4 regions of the Candidatus Pantoea multigeneris genome follow, and region 2 is predicted to be linked to each of the others. Evidence: predicted binding sites of a transcription regulator. Region 2 holds the regulator's gene; each other region holds the start of a gene.
What was found. Region 2 encodes Fur, which represses iron uptake genes when iron is present. Its sites were predicted from a motif close to ATAATAATGAGAACNACTATCAA; they were not measured.
Positions count from the first base shown of each region.

Region 1 (4,541 bases), on a different contig from region 2:
GAAGCGCCTACACCACCAAAAGGCAGGCTATCCAGTGAGGCATGGGTCATGACATCGTTGATCACCAGCGCCCCCGATGTGGTCTGGTTTGCCATCTGTTTCTGACGAGTCTCATCATAGCCAAAATAGTAGGCTGCCAGTGGGCGCGGGTGCGCATTGATGTAATTGATTGCTTCTTTTACATCACCAGAATAGGTTTTAATCGGCAGCAATGGCCCAAAGATCTCTTCCTGCATTACGCCCATGCCATCATTAGCATCCAGAATCAGATGCGGGGCAATTTTACGGCTCAGCGCATCAAAATCAGGTTCTCCAGCCGGGGCCAGACTCACTACCCGTGCACCTTTAGCCCGCGCGTCCTCTATCAGCTGAACCAATCTTTGGTAGTGACGGTCACTCACGATCGCGGTGTAATCACTGTTCTCTTGCAGGGTTGGGAAAGCCTGCTGCATAAACGCCTGTGCGTGCTGCACAAATTCAGCCTGAGCTGCGGCTGGTAGCATCAGGTAATCCGGAGAGATACAAATTTGTCCGGCATTAAACGTTTTGATGGTCATCGTCCTGGCTGCTGCAAGGGCAACATCCGCATCTGAATCCAACACAACAGGTGACTTGCCGCCCAGTTCCAACGTGACTGGCACCAGGTTTTCTGCCGCTGCACGCATAACATGTTTACCCACGGCGGTACTGCCGGTGAAAACGAGGTGATCAAATGGCAGGGCGCTGAAAGCCTGACCAACTGCAGCATCACCTAACACCACGGTAAGTTCGCTGGCATCAAAGTAGCGCGGGACCAGCTCAGCCAGTAATTGAGACGTGTGCGGTGTAAGCTCAGAGGGTTTGAGCATCGCACTGTTACCGGCAGCAAACACCCCCGCCAGCGGGCCGAATGCGAGGTTAATCGGGAAGTTCCACGGGCTGATAATACCCACTACGCCCAGCGGCTGCGATTCGATCCACGCCTGCATACCTTCAACAGGCACTTCTGCGGCTTCCGGTTGCATCCACGCTTCAAGATTCTCTGCCGAGTGCTGCAACATATTCATGGTAGTCAGTAAGTCAGCGGCCAGGGTTTGATAGGCACTGCGATGACCAAAGTCGGCATTGATAGCTGCGTTAATTGCCTCATGGTTATCACGAATCAGCGCAATACTACGCTGTAAACGATCGCGACGAAGTGCTACTGAAGCGGGGCCAGCCTGCAAATGTGCCTGCTTCATTGCCTGTAAAACCTGTTGTAACTCTTGCTGATGCGACATGATTTTTACCTGTCTGATTGCGATACAGGAAGCTTACGCGCACTGGTCTTCTGGCGCTAACAAGGCTATTTTAGTAGGGGTATAAATAAATTTATGGGTAGATATGTCTCTGGTTCGCTTACATACATTTATCGAAGTTTATCGCCAGCGCTCTATCTCTGCCGCGGCAAGAGCCCTGAACCTGACTCAGCCTGCCGTTTCGCAGCATATTAACGGGCTAGAAGTGGCGGTGGGACGCCCGCTGTTTGAGCGACAGGTGCATGGTGTCGTGCCGACTGCGGCGGCTGATGACCTGGCGGCCGATATTGGTAGCTCACTGGATATTGCAGAGTCTGCACTCTCGTCGGCCCGGGCACGATCGATGGATGTTAGCGGCACGCTGCAAATCATTGGCCACGCCGATTTCATGGCGGAAAAGCTGTCGGGCGAGTTGTTGCCCCTGTTAGAGAGCGGCATCCGCGTTCATATGCACACCGGAGATGGCTCATTAGTGGCTCAAATGGTGCTGGAAGGCCATTGTGATTTGGGCATCACTGCCCACGCGATAACTGATGAACGCTTAAAAGGTGAGGTGATCTTTCGCGATCGGGTGATTGCTGTCGCCTCACCCCAGGTTGCACATCGCTTACAGCAAGCTACCGATTTTGCCAACGGATTAATCAATGAGCCACTGCTGGCTTATGATCTCAAACTCTCATTGATCGACCACTGGCTAGACAAAAACCGTATTCCCTATCAAACATTGCTGCCAACTGTGGTAGGGCAAGATCTGCGTGGGCAGCGTAGTCTGTTGTGTCGTGGATTTGGTTGGACGGTAATGCCCGAATTTCTTTGTCGCGAACAAATCGCACAGGGCGATTTGGTGACGCTGCCTGCTCCCGTGGGTGATACTGAAATCCGCTACCATCTGTTGTGGCTGCCCAGTGCGCTGCGCCAACCGCGTATCGCCCATGCAAGGCAGGTTTTAATACGGCAATTAAAATCCTCTGCAACAGATGATTAATTTAGCGGAATTATAAGCTATTTAATGATAACGGCATTAAATAGCTCGATCAGTTATTAAAGTATTAACAAATATGAATGGGAGTTCTTTACCCTTAGAAATAATAATGGCATCGTATTTTCGCGGCGCGAATTTAAAGATGTTACACCCGCAGAATTAAATAATTATTAAATCCTGACGTTGTAATCAATAATCATTCTCGTTATAGTGCGTTTTTTCATTTTTCTTACAATCACAGGCAGGTGATTAATACCCTTATGAAAATTGCAACTAAATACAGCTTACTGGCTTCGCTTATCGCCTGTAATCTCGGGATGTCTTTGGCATTGGCCGCCGATACCAGCCCTGAATCAAAAACCACTAAAGTTAATAACGACGAAAAACAGCAGACCCAACCCCTGACGGTAAGTGATAAAAAAAGCAGTGGCGAAAACGAAATGGTAGTCACTGCGAGAGAGCAAACACTCCAGGCTCCCGGCGTTTCGATTATCGACAGTCAGGCAATCAAAAAGCACCCTATTCAGCGTGATCTCTCTGAAATTATTCGTACCATGCCCGGTGTCAACCTGACGGGTAACTCCAACAGTGGCCAACGGGGTAATAACCGTCAGATCGATATTCGCGGTATGGGACCAGAAAACACCCTGATCATGATTGATGGTATGCCGGTCAGTAGCCGTAACTCAGTCCGTTATGGCTGGAGTGACGAACGTGACACGCGCGGTGATACCAACTGGGTGCCACCAGAAATGATTGATCGTATTGAAGTTATTCGTGGTCCTGCTGCGGCCATGTATGGCAGTGGTGCGATGGGTGGTGTCATCAACATCATCACGAAACCGGCGGAAAAGGCATGGCACGGGAGTTTTAATACTTACTTCAATGCGCCGGAGCACAAACAAGAAGGTGCAACCAAACGTTATAATGCCAGCGTAAGCGGTGCGTTAACGGATAATCTGACACTGCGCTTATACGGCAACTGGAATAAAACCCAGGCCGATGGTGAGAATATCAATGCAGGCCATACCGCGGGGCGCACCGGTACTTACGCGGGAACATTACCTTCTGGCCGTGAAGGTTTTATCAATAAAGATATCAATGCGGTATTACATTGGGAATTTATCCCCCGCCAGGCGCTGGAGCTAGGATTAGGCTATAGCCGCCAGGGTAACTTGTATGCGGGTGATACGCAAAACACCAACAGTAATGCGCTGGTGAAGGCCAATTATGGCAAAGAAACCAACATTTTATATCGTCAAACGTTAAGTCTGAAATATACCGGCGCATGGGATAACGGTGTCACCACCAATAACTACATTCAGTTTGAGAAGACGCGAAATACCCGAATGAATGAAGGGTTATCTGGCGGCATTGCCGGTATCTTCAGTAGTACCAATGAAGGCTTCTCCACCATCAATCTGAATGACACCAATCTGCATTCTGAAGTGAATATTCCGTTCGATCTCTGGGTCAGTCAAAATGTGACCTTCGGTGCGGAGTTTAATCATCAAACCATGAAAGACCCAACATCAAATACCGAAGCCACGTCTGGCGGATCTGTTGCAGGGATTTCTGATACGGGACGTAGCAAGTACAGCTCGGCAGATATCTACGGCGTTTATGCTGAGGATAATATCGACCTGACTGACAGCACTCGCCTGACGCCAGGATTGCGCTACAACCACCAGAGTATGAGCGGTGGTGACTTCAGCCCGGCACTTAACCTTTCGCAAGAGTTGGGTAACGACTTCACGCTGAAGCTCGGAATTGCACGTGCCTGGAAAGCGCCGAACCTGTATCAGACTAACCCTAACTACCTGCTGTACAGCAAGGGGCAGGGCTGTTACGCCAGTTCTGGTGCCTGCTATCTGCAAGGGAACCGTGATCTGAAGGCTGAAACCAGCATCAATAAAGAGATCGGCATTGAGTATAAACATGATGATGTGCAGGCTGGCCTGACCTGGTATCGCAACGATTACCGCAATAAGATCGAGGGCGGTTACTCGGCGGTTGACCATACCGGTACTACAGACATCTATAAATGGGAAAACGTGCCAAAAGCGTTGGTGCAGGGGATCGAAGGTACGCTGAACTTCCCAATCAGTGATACCGTGACCATGAACAACAACTTCACCTACAACATTGAGAATAAGAACAAAACTACCGGGGATTATCTGTCGATCATTCCGAAGTTTACCATCAACTCAACGCTGGACTGGCAGGCGACCAACGATCTCGCAGTTCAAGGGACGATGACCTGGTACGGTAAGCAAAAACCG
Region 1 is NZ_VWXF01000004.1:259,428-263,968, reverse strand. Features, by position in the region: gene F3J40_RS12050 (coniferyl aldehyde dehydrogenase) at 1-1,259, opposite strand, end outside; gene F3J40_RS12045 (LysR family transcriptional regulator) at 1,363-2,262, shown strand; gene F3J40_RS12040 (TonB-dependent siderophore receptor) at 2,520-4,541, shown strand, end outside.
Region 1: F3J40_RS12040 (TonB-dependent siderophore receptor) is a predicted target of Fur. The motif match lies at 2,449-2,471, and genes of this name have one in related genera.

Region 2 (4,541 bases):
TTCGACACGCTGGACCATCTGGGTATTGATCGGGTTTCCGTCATTGGCCACTCCATGGGTGGAAAGATTGCCATGACCATGAGCGCCATTGCCCCTGAGCGTGTCGAGCAGCTCGTGATGATCGACATTGCGCCAGTGGATTATCAAACCCGACGTCATGATGAAATTTTCGCGGCCATTCGCGCCGTGACAGCGGCAGGTATCGTTTCCCGCAGCGAGGCGGCGCAGTTGATGCGCGAAAGCTTGCCTGAAGAGGGCGTGATTCAGTTCCTGCTGAAGTCGTTCCAGGAGGGGGAGTGGCGCTTCAATGTGCCGGTCCTCTGGGATAACTACAGCACGATTTCTGGCTGGGAGGAGATTCCCGCCTGGCCTGAACCGGCGCTGTTTATTCGTGGCAGTGAATCACCGTATCTGGATAATCGCTACCGAGATGCCCTGTTACGTCAGTTCCCGGCCGCCCATGCGTATGTCATCAGCGGAGCCGGGCACTGGGTTCATGCAGAAAAACCCGAAGCAGTACTGCGTAGCGTGCGGCGATTTTTTGCACTTTAACAGCAATTGCTTGCCGACCAGTGGTTTAGGGTTGGCGTACGCCGCCAGGCTAGAGTATGATGGCGCGCTAAAATTTCAGGCCATGCTCAGTGAGTGGGCCTGAATGATACCTAAATAAACATCGCGCAGTGTGCGCCCATTCAGTTTCACAGAGTCATGGCTAAAGAAAACACTGATCGTACCACGCTCGATCTGTTTGCCGATGAGCGCCGCCCCGGTCGTCCCAAGACCAGCCCGCTTTCGCGCGATGAGCAACTGCGTATCAATAAGCGCAACCAGTTAAAACGCGATAAGGTGCGCGGATTGCGCCGTGTCGAACTTAAACTGAACAGTGAAGCCGTTGAAGCACTGAACACCCTTGCTGAGCTTCGCAACATCAGTCGTAGCGAATTAATTGAACAAATTCTGCTGGCGCAACTCAAAGCAGCGGATGAGTAGAAACCGCACGCAGTAACACAAACCAGGGGCTGATAAAGTACCGCCCCTCTCCCCGGTCTGCTATCATTCGCACAATTACGCAGGCATACACATTTATCCCACAATCCGGATGTAAGAGGTTTTTTATCCATGGCAATCGTAGGCATCTTCTTTGGCAGCGATACCGGCAACACTGAAAATATTGCGAAAATGATCCAGAAGCAGCTGGGCAAAGACGTTGCTGACGTGCACGACATCGCTAAAAGTACCAAAGAAGATCTGGAAGGTTACGACATTCTGTTGCTGGGTATTCCTACCTGGTACTACGGCGAAGCCCAGTGTGACTGGGATGACTTCTTCCCAACCCTGGAAGAAGTGGACTGCAACGGCAAACTGGTTGCGCTGTTTGGCTGCGGCGATCAGGAAGATTACGCTGAATACTTCTGTGATGCGTTGGGCACCATCCGTGACATCATCGAACCGAACGGTGCAGTGATTGTCGGCAACTGGCCAACCGAAGGCTACCACTTTGAAGCCTCTAAAGGCCTGGCCGATGACAAACACTTCCTCGGTCTGTGCATCGATGAAGATCGCCAGCCAGAATTGACTAACCAGCGCGTTGACGGCTGGGTGAAGCAAATCAAAGATGAACTGCAGTTAGACGCGATTATTAACGCCTGATGTGCATTTTCTATCAATGTGAGCGCTGGCTCACATTGATGGAAAGGAAACAGCGATAGAAATAATAGCCACACGTTTTTTATTTTCACCTGCAACACTGTACAATACCCACAACGGTCATCCGCCTATTCTCCTCCTGGATTGCAGGACAGCGGAACAACCGACATCTGATGCTCCACCTCTGGCTCAAGACTCTTCGCCTTACAGCCTGTGTTGATTTATCCGGTGTTCGGGTTTTCATTTTGCTGCGTCGGTTCTATAATGAGACGCAAATGAGAATAGCGCGTGACCAACATTCAAGGCCAAGCGCCACAAAGTGACTCGCTAAGTAACAGGACAATATCCGCATGACTGACAACAACTCCGCATTGAAGAAGGCAGGCCTGAAAGTCACGCTTCCACGACTGAAAATTCTGGAAGTGCTTCAGGAACCTGCATGCCATCATGTCAGTGCGGAAGATTTGTACAAACGTCTGATCGATATCGGCGAAGAGATTGGCCTCGCAACCGTATATCGCGTTCTTAACCAATTCGACGATGCTGGCATTGTCACCCGTCACAACTTTGAAGGTGGCAAGTCTGTTTTCGAACTGACTCAGCAGCAGCACCACGATCACCTGATCTGCCTGGACTGCGGTAAAGTGATTGAGTTCAGCGATGAATCCATCGAGACTCGCCAGAAAGATATCGCGACGCGTCACGGTATTAAACTGACCAACCACAGCCTGTACCTGTATGGTCACTGTGCGTCTGGTGACTGCCGTGAAGATGAAACACTGCACAACGATTAATCTTTGATGCAGTAAAAAACCCGCCACTTCGGCGGGTTTTTTTTATCTCTTTAGACCACTCGGGTCTCTTGCAGGTAGCGCCAGCGCGGCACGCGTGAACTAAAATCCAGCACCGCAACAGCGATGCGGCTGTGGCTTTCACCATTCATCATCTGTATTTCGCGGTATTGCACCGTCACTTCTTTTTCGTGCGCTGAAATCAAACGATGCTCGCAGGTTGCAATGCGCATGCCCTCTCTCGCCCCTTGCAGACGGCGAAACAGCGCTTCAGTATCATTGAAATTTAACGCCGCACCTTGTGGTGTCACCATGGTAAATTCCGGGTGAAAGTGCGAGAGAAACAGTGACATAGCATCTGAATCGTTGGAGTGATTAAAAATTTGTTCGATCAGTTGGTGCAACTCCACAACACTATGGCGAGCTTCCTGAGCAAGAGATGTCATTTTCCTTACGACTTCCTGTTATGAATGAACTTTATGGCTCCCAGCCTACCGAAATCTTGCCTGTTTGCCTCAGAGAATACCTAAATTGCTTGAATATCAGACAACGCCCATCATGCAGATAAAAAAAACGCCTGAAATCAGGCGTTTTTTTCATTCAGCGATTACTCGCCCGCTTTTGCCCAGGTATCACGCAGGCCAACCGTACGGTTGAACACCAGATGACCGGGCTTGCTGTAGACGCTGTCGGCACAGAAGTAGCCTTCGCGTTCGAACTGGTAAGGTGCGCTGGCTACCGCATCAGCCAGGCTCGCCTCAACGAAGCCCTGCTTGATCTGCAGAGAATCAGGGTTGATCGCGGTGAGGAAGTCCTCTTCCGCACCCGGATTCGGTACGCTAAACAGACGGTCGTACAGACGAATTTCTGCTGGCAGCGCATGCTGCGCTGAAACCCAGTGGATCACACCTTTCACTTTGCGTCCGTCAGCCGGATCTTTGCTCAGCGTATCGAGATCAACCGAGCAGTACACCGTAGTGATATTGCCTGCGTCATCTTTCTCAACGCGATCGGCACGGATCACGTAAGCATTACGCAGACGCACTTCCTTGCCCAGCACCAGACGTTTGTACTGTTTGTTGGCTTCTTCACGGAAATCCGCGCGATCAATCCACACTTCATGGCTGAATGGCACTTCACGCGTACCCATTTCTGGTTTATTAGGATGGTTAGGCATCGTAATAATTTCGGCGTGATCGGCTGGCAGGTTTTCCAGTACCACTTTGATCGGATCGATAACGGCCATAGCACGCGGTGCATTTTCGTTGAGATCGTCACGAATGCAGGACTCCAGCGACGCCATCTCTACGATGTTGTCCTGTTTAGTCACACCAATGCGGCGGCAAAACTCACGAATAGAGGCTGCGCTGTACCCACGGCGACGCAGACCAGAAACGGTCAGCATACGTGGATCGTCCCAGCTCTCGACCACATTTTCGCTCACCAGCTGCGTCAGCTTGCGCTTCGACATCACGGCGTATTCGAGGTTAAGACGAGAGAACTCGTACTGACGCGGGTGCACCGGAATCGTGATGTTATCCAGCACCCAGTCATACAGGCGGCGGTTATCCTGGAATTCCAGCGTACACAGCGAGTGCGTAATGCCTTCCAGCGCATCAGAAATACAGTGGGTGAAGTCGTACATCGGGTAGATGCACCACTTTTCACCGGTCTGGTGGTGTTCAGCGAACTTGATGCGGTACAGCACCGGATCGCGTAGCACGATAAAGCTGGAAGCCATATCAATTTTGGCACGCAGGCAGGCTTTACCTTCAGCAAAACCACCGCTGCGCATTTTTTCGAACAGGGCGAGGTTCTCTTCCACGCTGCGATCGCGGTACGGGCTGTTTTTGCCCGGCGCAGTCAGCGAGCCACGGTATTCGCGAATCTCATCAGCCGACAGTTCATCAACATAGGCCAGGCCTTTGTTGATCAGTTCAACCGCATACTGATGCAGCTGATCAAAATAGTCAGAGGAATAGCGTACATTGCCGCTCCACGCGAAGCCAAGCCACTCTACGTCACGCTTGATGGATTCAACGAACTCCATGTCTTCTTTTACTGGGTTGGTGTCGTCGAAACGCAGGTTGCACTGACCTTGAT
Region 2 is NZ_VWXF01000006.1:191,268-195,808, forward strand. Features, by position in the region: gene ybfF (esterase) at 1-552, shown strand, start outside; gene ybfE (LexA regulated protein) at 709-990, shown strand; gene fldA (flavodoxin FldA) at 1,120-1,650, shown strand; gene fur (ferric iron uptake transcriptional regulator) at 1,998-2,441, shown strand; gene F3J40_RS15410 (hypothetical protein) at 2,492-2,884, opposite strand; gene glnS (glutamine--tRNA ligase) at 3,046-4,541, opposite strand, start outside.

Region 3 (4,541 bases), on a different contig from region 2:
CCGCCGCTGAACCTCCCTCCCACCGCCAGCCCCAGGCCTTCAACAGTTGTTCCCGCAGGTGCTTGCCAGTCGAGCCACAGTGCGCCAAAAGTGCGCGGTACCCGTAGCGGCGTTTGACCCGCATGGCCTTCGGTATCCTGCGTGTATTTAACCTGCTGCAAGGTGTAGCTGCCGATGACGCTAATCTGGCGGGTCACCGCGCCGCGTGCTTCCAGCTCTAACCCCCGCGCACGAATTTTGCCGCCCTGGGTCTGATATGTGGAATCTACCGGATCGGTGCTCAGGCTTTTATCCTGCGTCAGGTTATACAGTGCGGCGGAGAGCAGGGTGGTGGAGCCCGGAGGCTGATACTTGACGCCAGCCTCATAGAGCTCTCCACGGCTGGGTTTAAACGGTTTTTGTTCACGAGAAAGACCGGCGACCGGCTGGAAAGATTGTGCCCACGTGACGTAAGGCGAGATGCCATTACTGAACAGGTAGTTCAGACCAACCCGACCCGTGGTTGCCTGGTCATGCTGCTCGTAGTTTTGGCCATAGAGAAAATCTTTGTTAATGATTTTGCTCCAGTCATGCCGCACGCCCAGGGTGGTACGCCACTGTTGCCAGGCGATTTGATCCTGAACATAAACGCCGGTTTGTGTTGATGAGACGCGGCTGTTCTGCCACCACGCGGTCGGACCGTACTCTGCGACACCATAGTGAGGATGATAAATATCCAGTGCAGAAACCGTACCGCTGCCATAGTCAGCATGGCCTCGTAGGTGATCAACGCTAACACCGGTCAACAGCTCATGGCTTAACATGCCAGTGTCAAAAAAACCGTGTAGCTGATTATCAACATTCAGCGTGTTGTAATGCTCGTCAGAAACGGCAGTATTACGGCTGATGGTCTGCTGGTCTTCATTCAACCCGGACATCACCACCGCATCATAATTTGAGGTTTCGCCAAAGTATCGGCCTTTTAAAACGGTTGACCAGTCTTCACTGAAGCTGTGGGTGTAGCTATACCCCACGGTAGACTGCTTGCGGCTAAAGGTATTGTGACCAGGCTCACCGGGGTAAGCATCCAGCGGCAGTTTGCCATTGGGATTTGAGAAGACCGTCCCTGACGCAGGCAGTGAGGTAATGGCACCTAAATCGGGATCGTACTGAAAGCGGGAATAGAGCGTCAGGCTGTTGTTGTCGTCAGGATTAAAGGTCACTGAGGGGGCCAGTGCATAGCCTTTGAGTCTGGTCCCTTGCTGCATGCCATCAGCGAGATGTCCGGTAGCCACAAAACGGTACAACACGCTGCCGCTGTCGTTGACTGCGCCGCCGAAATCCAGCCCCACACGCCCGTAGTTACGGCTTCCACCTTCCACTTCAATATGTCGAACGGTTTCTCGCGTTGGCAGCTTACTGGTTAAAGCAATGACCCCACCAGGGTTGGACAAGCCGTACAACACCGAAGCCGGGCCACGCAACACATCGATCTGCTCCAGCAGAAAAGGATCAACCTGCTGTACACCAAACAGCAGGCCATTCGTATTGCGTAAGCCATCCTGGAACACATCGGAGTAGCCGGTATCACTGTAGTTGAAACCGCGCAGGGTGAACTGATCAAATGCGGTTACCCCTCCCCACTGTTCGGCCGCTACCCCAGGCGTATAGCGCAGTGCTTCATTCAAGCTTCGCGTATTTTGATCGTTCATCTGTTGACGGGTAATCACCGAAACCGATTGTGGCGTCTCCACCAGTGGCGTGGTGGTTTTTGTTGCACTGCTGCTTTCACCAGCAGAGAGCTGACTACCGTATGAAGTCGGGTCCTGGGCGGTGACGGTGAGTGTTGGACTGTTCTGCTGTGCCCAGGCGCTCTGCAACGCGAGGGTCAGAAGGGAAAGTGAAAGAGCGGTAGCCGCGCGCTGCGTGGTTTTTTTTCCTGCCAGATATGTCGTGCTGCGTTCCATAGCAATCCTCTGCCAAATCCTGAATGAAATTTTTTCTTAATGTTTTTTTTGAGAATGATTATCAATAGCGCTGATAATAATGTAATGATATAACATATGGTATGATCATTAATGAAGCGTTAATTTAAGGATTTCGTTAAGGGAGCAGCAGGGAATGAACCAGGGTTTAACCAGAAGAACACTGATAAAAATGGTGGGTATTGGTGCGGGAATCGCACTGATCAATGGCTTTTCACCGTTGGTATGGGCAAATGAAACCTCTCCGCAGCGCGGTGGAGTACTGCGCGCGGCCTTTGCTGGTTCGAGCAGTGACTCCACCAACGTCCTGCACTCTACCAACAGTAATGTCGACTATGTGCGTGCACGTCTGATATGGGATTCATTAGCGGAAATAGATAATCAGCGTATCGTCTGGCGTCTGATGGAGTCCGCTGAACCAAACAACGATGCCACGCGCTGGACGCTCAACCTGCGCAAGGGCGTGACCTTTAGCGATGGGCGCAAGCTCACCAGTAAAGATGTGATGTTTAGCCTGCGAACCTGGCTCAGCCAGCCGGGTAGCCAGAGTGGTTGGCTGAAGCCGCTAGACCTTGCAGCCTCCCGTATCGACGACGATCACCAGCTGACGCTGCAACTGCATCAACCCGTGGGCTCCTTTGATCTGCTGCTGGCACAGTCGATTTTTATTTTCCCGGAAAACACGCAGGATTTTACCGCGGCCATCGGTAGCGGGCCCTATACCTTGCAGAGCTGGTCACAGGACAAAAGCGTATTACAGGCGCGTCGTGATTACTGGGATGCCGACAATGGTGGCCCGTGGCTGGATGAAATTCAGCTTTACGCCATCAGCGAAAGTGCAGCGCGTCTGAACGGTCTGAAAGCGGGGCAGTTTGACTATGTTGGTGGTATGGCGCTGCTGACCGCGCGGGCTGAGCAAAATAACCCGGCGATGAAATTGTGGCACTCAGCCAGCGCGGAAATGAGCAATCTGGCGCTGAGCATGAACCTCAGCAAAGCACCGTTTAACCGTCCCGAGGTGGTGGAGGCGCTGAAATACGCCATCGACCGCGAAGCGATGGTCCGTGCGGTCACCATGGGCCTGGGTGAAGTGGCAAACGATGCGCTGGGAGCCGGACAACCCTGGTTCAGTGCGGATTTACCGCTACGCCATTACGATCCACAACATGCGCAATCACTACTGAAAAAAGCCGGCCTCACCTCCACTCGTATCGCGCTTCGCACCAGCGACTATGAGTATGGCACCGCCGAAAGCGCCACCTTGCTGCTACGACAGGCAAAAGCTGCGGGTTTCGATCTCCAGCTCAATCGTGTCCCCGCGGCGGATTACTACAGTGATTTTAATCTGCTGCTGAACACGCCGCTGCAAACCAATCTCTATCGACCGATGCCGCTGCCGGTGGCCCTGCCGTTTTACTATGGCTCGGCAGCCCCGTGGCCGTTCACCGGCCCTGCTACCCCTCAGCTCGACAAACTGATGAGCGCCATGCAGGCTGCACGGGGTGACGCTTTACGTCAGCGGGTGGCTGATGTGCAGCATTACCTGTGGCAACAGGGCGGAGATGCCATTTTTGCCCGCATCCCCTCTGTGGCAGCCTCTGCGCCTGGGGTCTTTGGCGTCAAAGCGGCGGGATTCTTCGACTATCCGCTGCTGCGCGATGCCTGGCTACGTCCGGCATGAGGGGAATGCCACGCTTAGCACGCCTGCTCAGGTGCAGCGTGCAGGCCATTTTCACACTGTGGCTGCTGTCAGCCATCATTTTCAGCGCGATGTCTCTGGTGAAAGGTGATGCTGTCACGCAGCAGTTATCCGGTACTGCCAGCCGCGAACAGATCAGCGCATTACGCACGCAACTGGGGCTGGATCAGCCGCTGGTGCGGCGCTATCTGCACTGGGTCAGTGGTGTATTACGGGGTGACTGGGGAAACAGCTATGTGAGCGGTCGTCCGGTCAGTAAGCTGTTATGGGAGCGCGGGCAGTTCTCGCTGGCCCTGGGGGCCACGGCCAGCATACTGTTGGTGATTATCGCCATTACGGCGGGCGTGTATTGTGGTCTGCATCCGGGAAGCCTTACCGACAGGTTGATCAGCACACTCTCCGTGGGAATGGTGGCGCTGCCGGAATTCGTGACAGGCACGTTACTGGTGGTCGTTTTCGCCTTAACGCTGCACTGGCTACCGGCTTTATCTCTGATCTCACCCACAGCGTCGCTCTGGTCACAGTGGTCGCTGTTTGTCCTCCCCGTCTTAACATTGCTTAGCGTCTCGCTGGCGCAAAACATCAAACTGATCCGCCTTGGTGTGATTCAGGCTTCACATTCCTCCGCCTGTGAGTGCGCGCGGCTGAATGGCGTGAGCGAACCACGTGTGGTGCTGCACTGGATCATCCCACCTGCGCTGGGGCACTGCATGCCGGTGTTGATGCGCTATATCACCTACCTGTTTGGCGGTGCGTTAATTGCCGAAACGCTGTTTGGCTGGCCTGGCCTGGCGGCCGCGCTGCTCAATGCAACGCTATCGCGCGATACCCCAGTGGTGATGGGGATTGCAATGGTGATTTGCACATTGACTGTCCTG
Region 3 is NZ_VWXF01000002.1:682,679-687,219, forward strand. Features, by position in the region: gene F3J40_RS08505 (TonB-dependent siderophore receptor) at 1-1,946, opposite strand, end outside; gene F3J40_RS08510 (ABC transporter substrate-binding protein) at 2,101-3,645, shown strand; gene F3J40_RS08515 (ABC transporter permease) at 3,651-4,541, shown strand, end outside.
Region 3: F3J40_RS08505 (TonB-dependent siderophore receptor) is a predicted target of Fur. The motif match lies at 1,989-2,011, and genes of this name have one in related genera.

Region 4 (4,541 bases), on a different contig from region 2:
AACGACGGCGGTAGCATCATTGGTTTTATGGCGCTCAAGGATGTCGGTCAGCGGTAAATCCAGCCAGTAACCTTTTTCACGGTAGCGTGCGGCGAGGTCATCTGGCCAGCGAGTGTAGGGAACAGTCATGAGTTTTCCTTTATTGCAATCCAAAGGCGCGCAGCATGGTATCGAGTTTTACGCCCGTTTCACGCCATTCAGATTCTGGCTGTGAGTCAGCCACAATGCCTGCGCCGGCAAACAGTCTGACGCGATTGCCGTGTACGGTGCCACAGCGGATAGTCACTACCCACTCACCGTTGCCTTCGGCATCACACCAGCCGACAATGCCGCCAAACAGTTGGCGTTCGAACGGCTCAAGCTGCTGAATCAACTGCATAGCCTGCTGATGCGGGAAACCGCTTAATGCAGGCGTTGGATGCAGCAAGCAGGCCAGTGATAGCGCATTGTCTTGTGGGTCTTTGGCGGTGCCATCAATTTGAGTTGCCAGGTGCCATAGCGTTGCCGTGGTGATCAGCTCCGGCGTATAAGGCACAGAAAGCTGGCTACTGCGCGGCTGCAATACATCACGCATGGCATCGGTCACTAGCTTATGCTCGTGGCGATCTTTGCCTGAGTTCATCAGCGTTTCACCGGAAGCGCGGTCGCTGGCTTCATCTTTTTCCCGCCGTGCCGAACCGGCTAACGGGCATGAGCTGAATGCGGCTCCCTGCTTACGAATCATTAATTCCGGGCTGGCACCTAACAGCACGCCTCCCTGCGGTAATGGCAGGTGGAAGTGATAGCTGTTCGGGTTTTGAGCCAGCACACGCTGCATCAGCGCTGCGCTGTCGACCGGATTCTGCGTGACGATGTCCATTAAGCGCGACAACACCACTTTCTCTGGCTCGCCACGTTTGATGGTTGCGACGGCATCAGCCACCATGCCGGTAAAGCGATCGTGCTCCGGCACGGCGGTTCTCCGCGTGACTTCGGGCAACGGCGCATGATTTACCGGCAGGCCTGCCAGCAGATCGGCACGGTTGAACTTGCGCGAAGACTCGGGAATAAACAGAGCCGCCGGTTCGTTAACATCAAAAGGAATCGCCCCAACCACAACCGGGTTTTCGATTCCTTGCTGCTTTGCAGCAGCGAAATGTTGACGCAATTGTTGCTGGAAGTTTCCTTGTAACAACGCCCCATCCGTGACCGGATTGGTTAACGTCGTGAAACAACCTTGTGTGGCAATACTTTGCCAGGGAGAGGTAAAAACAAACCCACGGCAGAGCGTGGAATAATCCTGTAGCCAGGCATTTTCAAACGTTGAAGTGTCCACCATAATCACATCCATTGAATGATAAGTTAATTAATAATGATTATCATTTTTATTGTGGTTCTGTAAGCTACGACGAACCGTATTTGGTGTCAACAAAGCGCAGTGATTTTCTCTGCGTTTGCCCGGCAATTCAGCGCAATCCGTGTATGCCTTGTCCCGATAAAACGATGGAATAATCTTATGTTTAAACGTAGTTTTCTGGCGATCTGTGCCACGCTTTTGTTTTGTCTACAGTTGGTTAGCCAAAATGCCTGGGCCGAGGGTTCCTGGCCGCGTACCCTTGAAGGCACGAATGGCAAAATTACCCTGCAAAAAGCACCACAACGTATCGTTTCTACCAGTGTGACTCTGACGGGCTCACTGCTGGCGATTGATGCACCGGTGATTGCCAGCGGCGCAACGGCACCGAACAGTCGCTTATCCGACGATCAGGGTTTCTTCCGCCAGTGGGGCGATGTGGCGAAGCAGCGCCATGTAAAACGGTTATACATTGGCGAGCCGAATGCGGAAGCGGTGGCGGCAGAAGCGCCCGACTTAATTCTGGTCAGCGCGACCGGCAATGACTCCGCGCTGAAGCTGGTTGATCAACTGTCGGCGATTGCGCCGGTATTGGTGGTGAACTATGACGATAAGAGCTGGCAACAGGTGGTCACAGAGTTAGGGGCAGCCACTGGGCATGAAGCCGAGGCTGCTGCAAAGGTCAAAGCTTTTGATGCGCGTGAAGCCGCACTGAAGCAGAAGCTGAAGCTACCGCCGCAGCCGGTTTCTGCGATGGTCTGGAACGGCAATGGTCGCGCGGTAAATCTGTGGACTGGCGAATCCGCTCAGGGGCAGTTACTGCAACAGTTGGGCTTCACGCTTGCTACTCCGCCTGCGAACTTGCAGGAAGGCCATAGCATGGGCAAGCGCAAGGATATCATCCAGCTTTCTGGTGAGAATATGGCCAGCGGGCTGAATGGAAAAACCTGGCTGCTGTTTGCCGCTGAGCCGCCGCAGGTCGCGAATGACGTGCTGAAAAATCCGTTTGTCTCCCAGACGGCTGCCGTGCAGCAAAAACAGGTTTATGCCCTGGGAGCGGATACTTTCCGTCTCGATTACTACAGCGCCAGTCATCTGCTGGATCGGCTCGAGCAGCTGTTTGTGAAGTAACATTTGATAGTGCGATGGGCTGACTCAACAGCCCATCACGCACAATCGGCGCAGGGAGTGCTCCGTTGTGTAAATTTCTTTATTCCTCCTCATGTTGCCCGCTAGCCGTGTTACCATACGGCGCAGAAAAATCCGATAACACGTCTCATTATCACACTGTTTTCAGGGTCGTTAACGCTATGCGCCAGCTTCGCGTAATGGCAGGCACAGGGATGCTGCTGTTACTTCTCATTGCTCTCAGTTTGATGCTGGGAGCCAAACCCATTCCTCTTGATCAGGTGTGGCACGCGCTCTCCGGCAACTGCAACAGCGCCGATTGCATCATCGTGCGTGATGCGCGTTTGCCGCGTACTTTGGCAGGCCTGTTAGCTGGCGTTTCGCTCGGCCTGGCTGGCGCGTTGATGCAAAGCCTGACGCGCAACCCGTTGGCCGACCCCGGTATTCTCGGGCTGAATGCTGGTGCCAGTTTCGCTGTTGTGCTGGGCATCGCACTGTTTGGTGCCGATTCGCCAGCAGGCTGGCTGGGTTTTGCTTTTAGTGGCGCGCTGATCGCGGCATTACTGGTGGCATTAACCGGCGCAATGGGCGGAGGACGAGTGAATCCGGTACGGCTCACCCTCGCAGGTGTTGCGCTTGGTGCGGTACTGGAAGGGCTGACGTCTGGCCTGTCCCTGATGAACCCAGATATTTACGATCATCTGCGCTTCTGGCAGAGCGGTTCGCTGGATATCCGCGATTTCACTGTGCTACGCACCCTGGCTCCGGCGGCGCTGGTTGGCGTTGTGCTGTCGCTGTCGCTGGCCCCGGCACTGAATAGCCTGAGCATGGGCGGCGACATGGCAACGGCGTTGGGGACGCGCGTGTTGCGCACTCAACTGACCGGGCTGGTGGCTGTTGCGCTGCTGAGCGGCACGGCCACAGCGGCTGTTGGGCCAATCGCGTTTATTGGCTTGATGACGCCTCATTTTGCTCGTTGGTTGGTTGGGCAAGATCACCGCTGGCAGCTTCCTGCCACACTCCTCATTACCCCGGTTCTGCTGCTGGCAGCGGATATTGTTGGTCGTGTGTTGGTGCCGGGCGAACTGCGTGTCTCGATCATGACCGCCATGATTGGCGCGCCGGTCATGATTATTCTGGTACGCAGCAAAATCGGGAGGCCGCAATGAGCCGTCAAGCATGGTTGCACGCCAGTTGGCTGCTGGTGGCTAGCCTGGTGTTGCTGTTTCTCGGGGTGACGCGTGGCACGCTATCCATCAGTGCCAGCGAAATATGGCAACTGATTCACGGTGAGGCGGCGCGTAACGTGCAGCTCATCGTCCTTGAGTGGCGGCTTCCGCGTGTGCTCATGGCGCTGCTGATTGGCGCAGCACTGGGCGTGAGCGGGGCGATTTTTCAATCGCTACTGCGCAACCCACTCGGCAGCCCGGATATTCTCGGCTTCAACACCGGCGCGTACAGTGGTGTGCTGATTGCGCTGGTGCTGTTCCAGCAAGATATTCAGGGAATGACGCTGGCTGCGTTGGTGGGGGGCGTCATTACCGCTGCGGTGGTGTATTTGTTTGCCTGGCGGCGCGGTGTCGAAACCTTCCGTTTGATTATTGTTGGCATCAGTGTTCGGGCGCTGTTGATGGCACTTAATAGCTGGCTAATCATCAGCGCTTCACTGGAGTCGGCACTCAGTGCCGGGTTGTGGAGTGCGGGTTCGCTCAATGGGATCACCTGGGCTAAAACGCCCCCGGTGATTGTGGCCCTGCTGCTGGCGCTGTTAGCCACAGCGTTGCTCTCGCGGCGGATGCGTCTGTTAGAGATGGGCGATGATACGGCTACCGCGCTGGGTGTGCCGGTTGAACGCAGCCGCCTGTGGTTGATGCTGATCGGCGTGGTGTTAACGGCCGCTTCAACCGCATTAGCCGGGCCTATTTCGTTTGTCGCGCTACTGGCCCCGCAAATTGCCCGTCGTCTTGGTGGCGGCGTGCGTGGTGCATTACCTCTGGCTGCACTCTGCGGTGCGCTGCTGCTGCTGGCCGCGGATTATGCTGCTCAACACTTCTTTTTACCGTATCAACTGCCGGTTGGG
Region 4 is NZ_VWXF01000005.1:177,456-181,996, reverse strand. Features, by position in the region: gene F3J40_RS13585 ((2,3-dihydroxybenzoyl)adenylate synthase) at 1-129, opposite strand, end outside; gene F3J40_RS13580 (isochorismate synthase) at 140-1,318, opposite strand; gene fepB (Fe2+-enterobactin ABC transporter substrate-binding protein) at 1,496-2,464, shown strand; gene fepD (Fe(3+)-siderophore ABC transporter permease) at 2,644-3,630, shown strand; gene fepG (iron-enterobactin ABC transporter permease) at 3,627-4,541, shown strand, end outside.
Region 4: fepD (Fe(3+)-siderophore ABC transporter permease) is a predicted target of Fur. The motif match lies at 2,597-2,619, and genes of this name have one in related genera.